Regions from separate parts of the Sinorhizobium mexicanum genome, predicted to be linked through region 2. Evidence: predicted binding sites of a transcription regulator. Region 2 holds the regulator's gene; each other region holds the start of a gene.
What was found. The regulator PhoB, encoded in region 2, activates phosphate uptake and scavenging genes when phosphate is short. The targets are predictions, from matches to a motif close to TGTCATNNANCTGTCAT.
Positions count from the first base shown of each region.

Region 1: FKV68_RS27465 (DUF1045 domain-containing protein) is a predicted target of PhoB. The motif match lies at 2,199-2,215, and genes of this name have one in related genera.
Region 3: phnF (phosphonate metabolism transcriptional regulator PhnF) is a predicted target of PhoB. The motif match lies at 2,047-2,063, and genes of this name have one in related genera.

Region 1 covers NZ_CP041241.1:690,095-693,367, forward strand. The annotation lists gene phnN (phosphonate metabolism protein/1,5-bisphosphokinase (PRPP-forming) PhnN) at 1-272, opposite strand, end outside; gene FKV68_RS27460 (alpha-D-ribose 1-methylphosphonate 5-triphosphate diphosphatase) at 269-1,408, opposite strand; gene FKV68_RS27465 (DUF1045 domain-containing protein) at 1,410-2,117, opposite strand; gene phnE (phosphonate ABC transporter, permease protein PhnE) at 2,292-3,273, opposite strand, start outside.
Region 2 covers NZ_CP041238.1:635,960-639,232, forward strand. The annotation lists gene pstB (phosphate ABC transporter ATP-binding protein PstB) at 1-349, shown strand, start outside; gene phoU (phosphate signaling complex protein PhoU) at 495-1,208, shown strand; gene phoB (phosphate regulon transcriptional regulator PhoB) at 1,393-2,076, shown strand; gene FKV68_RS02980 (GcrA family cell cycle regulator) at 2,155-2,673, opposite strand; gene FKV68_RS02985 (aspartate aminotransferase family protein) at 3,090-3,273, shown strand, end outside.
Region 3 covers NZ_CP041238.1:3,908,497-3,911,769, reverse strand. The annotation lists gene FKV68_RS18420 (carbon-phosphorus lyase complex subunit PhnI) at 1-179, opposite strand, end outside; gene phnH (phosphonate C-P lyase system protein PhnH) at 179-724, opposite strand; gene FKV68_RS18410 (phosphonate C-P lyase system protein PhnG) at 727-1,185, opposite strand; gene phnF (phosphonate metabolism transcriptional regulator PhnF) at 1,226-1,996, opposite strand; gene FKV68_RS18400 (cupin domain-containing protein) at 2,340-2,840, shown strand; gene FKV68_RS18395 (alpha/beta hydrolase) at 2,925-3,273, opposite strand, start outside.

The sequences.
Region 1 (3,273 bases), on a different replicon from region 2:
ATCTCGACTGGAACGCCGTAGCTCAAACCATGGGCCTGCCACGAAACGGCAAAGGCGCCGTTTCGGCTCATGTTCTCGAATTCCGCGGCCGAGACGCTTTCATGCACTTCGCTGCCGGCATCCGATGGCCGCGTGATCACGCGCCGCACGAAGAGGATGTCCGGGCGATGCGCGAAATGGTGCGCGGCGAAGCCCATGACGCTGTCCTTGCCTGCCCCGCTCGGGCCGACGACGACGATGAGCGCTCCACGCCCCTGTCCGACCCCCGTCATGCGACACGCCGTCCTTCGCGCCAGACGGAGCGAACGACCGGAATGCCCTCATGGCGATGGACACGCGCGATATCGGCGCGCAGTCCGACGGCAATCCGGCCGCGATCATCGAGACCGACCGTGCGCGCCGGCGTCGCCGTTACCATGGCGATCGCCTGCGGAAGATCGATCGCCTCGACCTCGTCGGCCAGAATGAACGGCGCATGGATAAGGCTGAAAGGCACATAATCGGAGGAAAGCACGTCGAGCACACCGCGCTCCGCGAGGTCGCGGGCGGCGATGTTGCCGGAATGCGACTTGCCGCGCACGATATTGGGCGCGCCCATCAGAACGCTCAGGCCGGCGCGGTGCGAGGCTTCGGCCGCCTCGAAGCTCGTCGGGAATTCCGCCAAACGGATGCCGTGGCCGATCGATTCCTCGACATGCGCGACCGTCGCGTCGTCATGGCTGGCAATGGTGATGCCGCGTTCGGTGCACGCCCTTGCCAGCGCTGTACGATGAGGCGCCGCGTAGCGGGCGGAAAGCGCCTGCTGACGCTCGACGAACTCGGCGAAAGCCTCGTCCGAGAGGCCACGCTTCGTCTTGTAGTAGAGCGTGTACTGATCCATCGTCTGGAACTGGCGCTGTCCCGGCGCGTGGTCCATCAGGGAGACGAGCCGAACTTGCGGGTCGTCTTGAAAATCCTCGTAATGTTCGAGGACGTCGGAGGTCGAGACTTCGCAACGCAGGTGGATGAGGTGGTCGGCACGCAAGCGTCCTTCCTCCTTGGCCTGTGCCAAGGCGTCGGCCATGCTGCGCATCTCTCCCTTCTGAAAGCCGCCGTCCTCGTCCGAGCCCAGGCGCAGGCAGTCGAAGACCGTGGTGATGCCGGACGTGACCACCTGGGCGTCATGGGCCTGGATCGCCGCGATCTTCAGCCAACGCACGCCTGGGCGCGGCGAGTAGTGCGCCTCCAGGTGATCGGTGTGGAGTTCGATCAGGCCAGGCAGCAGGTAGTCGCCTTCGAAGTCTTCACCCGTGCGGCTCGCCCCTTCCGAAATATCGGCGATCCGGCCGTCGCGGATGAGGACGGAACCGCTGACGATCCTGTCCTCCAGGACGATGCGGGCGTTGCTCAAAACCTGTTCTTTACTCATCTCATGCGATCTTTCGTTCGGATGCGCCGCCAAGCGGCAGTAGGGAATGGACAGTAAATGGCGCGCCGCGATGGGGCTCGATGAAAAGCGCAACGGTCGATACGTCGAGCGGCTTGCCGATGAACTCCTCGAATGCGGCGGTGAGCGTCTCGCGCATCACGCCTTGCGTCTCCGTCGGCACCGGTCCCGTCAGCGTCAGGTGGAACTGAAATTCCTCAAAGACGTAAGGGTAACCCCACGCCGCAAGGTATTCCCGCTGACGCAGCGGGAGCTTTTCCGGATTGCGGCGAGCGATGTCGGCGTCCGACAGCGGCGCCCGGAACGACTCGAAACGGCGAACGGCCTGTTCCGCGAGGGTTCGGAGCGGCGGGCAGTCTTCGGCCGGGACCAGAGCGAAAAAGGGACCGATCTGGTGCAGCACGATCCGCGGCACGTCGAAGGGTTCGATCTCCGCCGCGAACTCGTCAAAGGCCGCCAGCAGATCCGCTTCACTCTTGCCTTGCGCGAGCTCGAACGGCGCCTTCAGCGTTCCGTGAAAGCCGTATCGGCGCGGATCTGCCGTCAGCGCCATCTGATTTTCGCGCCCGAGCGCCGGCACTTCCGGCCAACTGAGTGCCCCGTCGACAAAGGCGTCGCGGCCAAGCCAACGGGCTGCCGTCTGCGTCAGCCGGTCATCGGCCGGCGGCGCGAAATAGATTGCATAACGCACGGGTCTCACTTTCTGTATCGCCCGGCCCGCCGTCCGGCGGGTCGATGTTCGCAGGGTGCGATGCGCAGCTAACCGATTTGCATGACAACATCATGATGACTTCGGTGCGAAACGCAATTCGGGTCAGAGCGGGCTGAGGAAAAGTGTGTGCGGTTCACCGCCTCCCGCTCCATTCTAATGCGTTTTGCGTCCCATCAGCCGCGTGCGGAGCGCGTTTGAGATGCTGTCGAAAATGAAGACAACCACCAAGATCAGAAGCACCATGTAGGCGACATTCTCCCAATCGGAGTTGGTGCGCATCGCCTCCCACAATTTGAGTCCGATGCCGCCGGCGCCGACAGCGCCGATGATCGTCGCCGAGCGGGTGTTCGATTCCCAGAAATAGAGTGCCTGGCTGGCGAAGACCGGCAGGACCTGCGGAAGCACGCCGAAGCGCTGTACCGCGATCGGCGTCGCGCCGACCGACTTCACGCCTTCGCGCTGCTTGTCGTCGATGTTTTCGAGCGCTTCGGAATAGAGCTTGCCGAGCGTGCCGGTGTCGGTGAAGAAGATCGCCGAGATGCCGGCAAGCGGCCCGGGGCCGAAGGCGCGCGTGAAGAACAGCGCCCAGATGAACATGTCCACCGACCTCAAGAAATCGAAGAAGCGCTTGGTGAGTTGGTTGGCGAAAAAGTTCGGCGTGATGTTGCGCGCGGCGAGGAAGCAGAGCGGAAAGGCGATCAGCGATGCGAAGAGCGTGCCGACGAAAGCCATGATGACCGTCTGCAGCAGTTTGGTCCAGACGTCGAGATGCTGCCACTCCGCATTATAGAGAATGTTGTTCCAAGCAAGCGAAAGGTTGGAACGCGCCGGATCGATACGCTCGCCCGAGAAGATCAAAGAGGCCACTTCGCCATAGGGCTTTCCGAAGAACGGCGAGTTAGTATCGAAGAGGAAGTTGGCCCAGCCGAAGAAACGGTTGCGGATCGAGACTTCGTCGCCTTCGACCTCCGCCCAGCCTGTGAGACCGAAGGAGAGCGTAATCTTTTCTCCCGGGCGCTTCTGCCTGGCCCAGCGGGGCAGCGGGCCTTGCGGCGTTGCCGTATCGGCGCCGTCGACGGTCATTACCAGTGTCTCGCCGCCGTGCGTCGCCGTCACGACGCCGCTGGCGACCTCG
Region 2 (3,273 bases):
GGTCAAGGATCGGCTGCACGAGCCGGGTACCGGCCTTTCCGGCGGCCAGCAGCAGCGTCTCTGCATTGCGCGCGCCGTAGCTGTCAGCCCCGAAGTAATCCTGATGGATGAGCCCTGTTCTGCGCTCGATCCGATCGCCACCGCCAAGGTGGAGGAACTCATTCACGAGCTGCGCGCCAACTTCACGATCGTCATCGTGACCCACTCGATGCAGCAGGCCGCGCGCGTCTCGCAGCGCACCGCCATGTTCCACCTCGGCAATCTCGTCGAGGAGAACGATACCGACAAGATGTTTACCAATCCGGATGACCAGCGCACGCAGGACTACATTATGGGTCGGTTTGGCTAAGCCAGGCGACAGAGCAATTCCAGGGAGAGTGTGAAACGGTTTTCCGTCCGGAATTGTGTAAGTTCAAAGAGTTAGATCATTTCAATGTTTCAACGAAACAAGGAAGTGATCTGGTCAACCGGTTTGCGAGTTCGAGGAACGAAACATGTCATCTACACACATCACGTCGGCTTTTGACGACGAGCTCAAATATCTGACGCGCCGCGTCTCGGAAATGGGAGGCCTTGCCGAGCAGATGGTGGCCGATTCCGTCCGGGCGCTGGTGAATTCCGACCTGGCGTTGGCGCAGAAGGTGATTTCCGACGACGCGATGCTGGACGATGCCGAGCGCCAGATCGGTGACAAGGCGATCGTCACCATCGCCAAGCGTCAGCCAATGGCCTCGGATCTTCGCGAGATCATGGGGTCGATCCGTATCGCCGCCGATTTGGAACGCGTGGGCGATCTCGGCAAGAACACTGCCAAGCGCGTGATCGCGGTCGCCGGATCCGGCATCCCCCGCAAGCTTGCGCGGGGCCTGGAGCATCTGGCGGAGCTGGCCCTGGTCCAGCTCAAGGAGGTGCTCGACGTCTACGCTTCTCGCTCGCCGGAAAAGGCGAACAGCATCCGCGAGCGCGACGAGGAGATCGACGCGATCTATACGTCGCTTTTCCGCGAACTGCTGACCTATATGATGGAAGATCCGCGCAACATCACGCCGTGCACGCATCTTCTGTTCTGCGCCAAGAACATCGAGCGTATCGGCGACCACGCGACCAACATTGCCGAAACGATCTATTACATGGCGACGGGCGCCCAGCCGCAGGGCGAACGGCCGAAGGACGATAATACGTCGACGCTGGGCTCAGTGACGGACTAGAGCATCCCGCTTTCAAAAGGAATCGTTGAAAGCGGATAAGATGCTCTGGAAATCAAAGTGCTAGAGCGCCCGATAGCCGCATGCCCTGGTGCATGCGTTGATCTTGTCCCGGTCGCGATTTTTCGCGGCCACAGAGTGTCGCGGTGGCGTGATGGCACCCGCGCGTGGGAAGGAGCATGACCGAATGTTGCCGAAGATAGCCGTTGTCGAGGACGAGGAGGCGCTGAGCGTTCTCCTACGCTACAATCTCGAGGCCGAAGGTTTCGACGTCGATACGATCTTGCGTGGAGACGAGGCTGAAATCCGGCTTCAGGAGCGGTTGCCCGATCTCCTGATCCTCGACTGGATGCTGCCCGGGGTCTCCGGCATCGAACTCTGCCGCCGGCTGCGGCAGAGGCCGGAAACGGAGCGTCTGCCGATCATCATGCTGACCGCGCGTGGCGAGGAAAGCGAGCGGGTTCGTGGTCTCGCTACCGGCGCGGACGACTATGTCGTCAAGCCGTTTTCGACGCCGGAACTGATGGCGAGGGTGAAGGCAATGCTCAGGCGTGCCAAGCCCGAGGTGCTTTCGACGCTGTTGCGTTGCGGCGACATCGAGCTCGATCGCGAGACGCACCGCGTCCACAGGCGTAGCCGCGAAGTCCGGCTCGGACCGACGGAGTTCCGGCTGCTGGAGTTCCTGATGTCCTCGCCGGGGCGCGTTTTCTCCCGTTCGCAGCTTCTCGACGGCGTTTGGGGACATGATATCTATGTCGACGAGCGCACCGTGGATGTGCATGTCGGCCGTCTGCGCAAGGCGCTGAATTTCTCGAACATGCCCGATGTCATTCGCACCGTGCGCGGTGCCGGCTATTCGCTTGAAAGCTGAAAGCCGGCGGCCTCCTCGGCAGGCATCAAAAAAAGGGGCGTCACCGCCCCTTTTTCAATTGCGTTCGCTTGAGGCCGGTCAGCGCATACGGCGGCGCTCGGCGGAAGGCTGATAGGCGAGCCGCGTGTGATAGCTGCAATAGGGCGACGATTCCGGCGAGTCGTTGCCGCAGAAATGGAACTCCTCCTTCAGGGGGTCGCCGATCGGCCACTTGCAGGTGCGCTCCGTGAGCTCCGTCAGGCCGAGGCGCCGGGACATCGGGACGACGACGTTCGGTGCGAGTTCGAGGGTCTGATCGGCGACGAGATCGACTTCGATCTCTTCCTTGAGGACGGTAGCGCCGGCGGTGCGGGTGACGGTGCGGGTGGCGACGCGCGCGGCATAGTTCGGCGCCCGGGGGGCGGACGTGGTGCGCTTCGGGCGTGCGGCAGTGGTCGCGCCGCCCGCCTTGGCCCGGCCCGGCAGGCTCAGCCGGTGAACTTTGCCGATCACGGCGTTACGGCTGACGCCGCCCAGTTGAGCCGCGATCTGGCTGGCGCTCAGGCCCTCGGACCACAGCTTCTTCAGTTTCTCCACCCGCTCGTCAGTCCAGTTCATTTCTGCACTCCCCGTTCTCGGCGTTGGATGGCAGAATCCATCACCAAGCTCCGGAAAAACTCCGGAGCTGCAACGCGATAACTCTTTTGGTGACTAGGTCCGCCGCATGCGTCTAGTAATTGAATATTAACCTACTGGCAGGGTGACTCCGTGGCAAGAGTCGCGGGAATCGCGCCGAATCGATTTCGGAGTTTTCCCCAACTTGCTGGCTGGCCGTTGCATTTTTGCAAGCCCCCGCGGCATGTTTTTTCGCGCGTCGGAATCCGCGCGTTCAAGCTCGCGGCAAGCCTTGGTTTTGTTGACATTGCGGTGCGAAATGGGAATAGTGCCTGCGCCGCCGAAAGGCGGCATTTTTGATTTTTATCGGACGCGATCGCCCGATACCGATGCCAACAGGACGCAAGGAGAAGTTCGCCATGGCCGCAACAACGCCGCTCTACGACACCTATATGCGCGCGCCGTTGCGTTTCGAGCGAGGCGAGGGCGCCTGGCTCATTGCCGAGGACGGCTCGCGCTATCTCGATTTTGCCGCCGGCGTTGCCGTGAATTCGCTTGGCCATGCCCACCCACACCTCGTCGAGGCGCTGAAGGCGCAGGCGG
Region 3 (3,273 bases), 1.0 Mb from region 2:
AGAGCGGCAAGATCGGGTTCGTAGAGGGATGCCTCGCCCATCACCCTGTCGATGAGATAGGGGAGCCCGTTACGCAGGGCATCGACACGCGCGCGATCGATCACTCCAAGATCGTCACGGAAGAGCCGCTCCGCCTGTTCGATGGCACGTTCGCCGCCACGGGTTGCTACATAGGCCATCAGAGCACCTCGATTTTCGTTGTACGGGGAATGCCGACCAGCCGGTCGCCATCGACGAGATAGAGTTCCCAGCCGAGCGGATATCGGATCGCCTTTGCACGCATCGCCCAGAAGGATGGATGGACGCCGCCGATCCTCAGAAAGATCTCGCCTTTGATGCCCGGGCCGATCAGGCGGAGAGCTTGGCCGGTGCCGATGATCGCCGGAGCAAACAGGGTCGATGATTCGTCCGGATAGGAGAGGGTGCCAATACGCATTTGGGAAAGCGCTGCGACCTCGGTTTCTCCGCCGAGCGGCGCGAAAACATAGTCGGCTTTTTCTACTGCCGCGCGGCGGGCGCCGGTCCGCGCGATCCGCTCGTCAAGCGCGGGATCGAGGCTGGCATGAAACGTGCACTCGCGGTCGATGAGACTTTCCGCGAGTGCTTCGAAGCCTGCAAAGGGCATGCCCCGCACGAGGCCTGGTCGGCTGATCGCCCACATCAGTTCTTCGAAGCTTGCATTCGTGCGGCGGTCGTCGGCCGTCGGCAAAACGGAAATCGTCATGGTCAGAAAGTCTCCATCTCGACGCGTGTGGCCTCGACTTTTTTAAGTCGTACCGTCTCGCGCTCATTCTGATGCTTCTGTTCGCTCTCAAGGAACTGGAGGATGCGGCTGGTCTCGTGCCCCGCGGCGATCGCGGCATCGATCACCGCCATCGCCATCGCATGTTCGAGGTCGCGGCCGACGACCGCGCCATAGCCTTCGATGTCATGCTCGGGGATACGGATATGCGCTTCCGCCACCAGCACTTCGCCGAGATGAAAGTTGGTGTTGCGCACGGTATCGACGAAAGGAAGCATCGCCAGTCCCGTGCGGTTGGTCAGAACCGAGACGTCTCCCAGGTCGTCAAGAACCACTTCCGCGCAGGCTTTGATGCCCGCTGGCCGGCTGGCGGCGAGAATGTCGAGCACTTCGCCATGGCAAAAGCGTCCGATGGCCGGAGGGTTGGTCGTGTCTTGGGTCATTGCCCAGTCCTTTTCTCAGGGGATTATCTTTCTTAGGGGATTATCTGGCCGGGCTCTCACCAGGCGGGTTTTCGTTGTCGATGACGAACTGCATTCTTTCGCCGGCCCAGACGACGTCGGAATAGGCGATCGGCCGGCCCTCCATGTCGACGTCCACCTTTTGAACGACGAGCACAGGTTGCTCCTGTGATTGAGCGAGAAGGCGTGCCTCCTCGGTCGTCGGCATGCGGGTAAAAATCATCGTACTGTGGCGCAGGTAGTCGGGAATTCCGAAGTCGGCATAGATTTCCGTCACGGAGGCGCCCGTTCTCCGGCGGATGTGCATGTTCGGAAAGCGGGAGACCGGATGGTATGCATGGCTGAGGCTGATCGGAACATCGTCGGCGAAGCCCCGGCGCACGATCATGTAGACCGGCGATCCATCAGGTACCTGCAGCGCGGCGGCGACGACCGGCGGCGCGCCGACCTCCATCTCTTCGACGGGCTGGCCGGAGGGGGTGCGCCCTTGGTCCCTCAGGTTCTTGCTGAACCTGGTACGCCGGGCGATGTTGTAGCGGATGACCGACTGCTCCTCGACGAAGGTGCCGCGGCCTTGTTCCACCCGCAGCTTGCCGGCAGCTGCGAGTTCGGCGATGGCGCGGCGGACCGTGTGGCGGCCAACCCCGAACCGTTGCATGATCTCCGTTTCGGTTGGCAACTTGGCCATGGGAGCAAGGACGCCGGATGCGATGTCCCGACTGACCTGCTCCTCGATCAGTTGCCACTGACCGCGCTTGAGCCGTGCTGCCTGTGTGAGAGTCGTATCAGTCATGCGGATGAATTCCGGATTCATTCGGATGACTTCGTCTATAGCCATGTCGGACGACAGTTGTATGTCAACCCACGCGGATCCCCTCACGCATTGCAGCGTCGATTCCATTCGCGATAAGCTGGCGATCTGCGACGCGGCTTCACTATGCCTGAGGTCGAAGACGAGGAATTGCTGAAGCGCGTCAGATCGCCGGCGACCGGGTTTCCGCAGCGGATTGCGGTCGGGGACCAGGCCCTAAAAGTCTGATCCCGCCGAGGCTGCCCGATCGGCAGCCTCTCGCCAATGCGGGGTTGTTCATAACTCGGATGACGGCACGGCCAATGCCAAGAGACGGAGATACACAATGTCGGATCACGATCATCACCACGGCCACCACGATGGAGAGGACCGGTGGAAGCACGACGGCGTTCGCGTCATCAAGGGTGACCAACTTGATGACAACACGCCCCAGACGCCGGGCATGTACCGGCAGGCGGCCATCAACCACGCTCGTGTCGGCGCGCAGAAGATCTGGGCGGGCACCGTGGCGATCGAACCAAATGCCAAGACCGGCGTGCATCACCACGGTCACCTCGAAAGCGTGATCTTCGTCGTTCGCGGCAAGGCGCGCATGCGGTGGGGCGACAGGCTCGAATATGTCGCGGAGGCCGGTCCCGGCGACTTCATCTACGTGCCGCCCTATGTACCGCACCAGGAAATCAATGCGGATCCCGACAACGTGCTCGAATGTGTGCTGGTGCGGTCCGACAACGAAGCCGTGGTGGTCAACATCACCGATGTCGATCCGGTGGAAAAGCCGGAGGAAGTCTATTGGGTCGATCCGATCCACAAGCATCCGGGTTGATGGCTTCAGATCGGACCTGAAGGATGCTGGGTTTCCGAACCGCTGGACCGTGGCCTGAGCCGCATGCCACGCGAGGGCGTCATGTCATTCCAGCGCCTCCACGAAGCGGACGATGTCGCTGACCATGCGGGCGTCCCAGAGGTCGTTATGCCCGGAGCTGTCGTAGATCAGCATCTGCTTGGGCTCGGAAGCAATGGCATAGAGGGCCTCGCCGGAAGACAGCGGGATGATGGTGTCACGCCGGCCGTGGATAAACAGCTTCGATTGCTTCACCTCTGCTATTCTTAAATCCGAACGGAAGGGATCCTTGAGAAGGAGACTAACCGGAAAAAATGGATAACGCGCCTGAGCGACAGACAGCACCGACAGGTAGGCCGAAACGAGAACGGCGGCGGAAGCAGGTCTCTTCCGGGCCGTATTCACCGCGACGCCG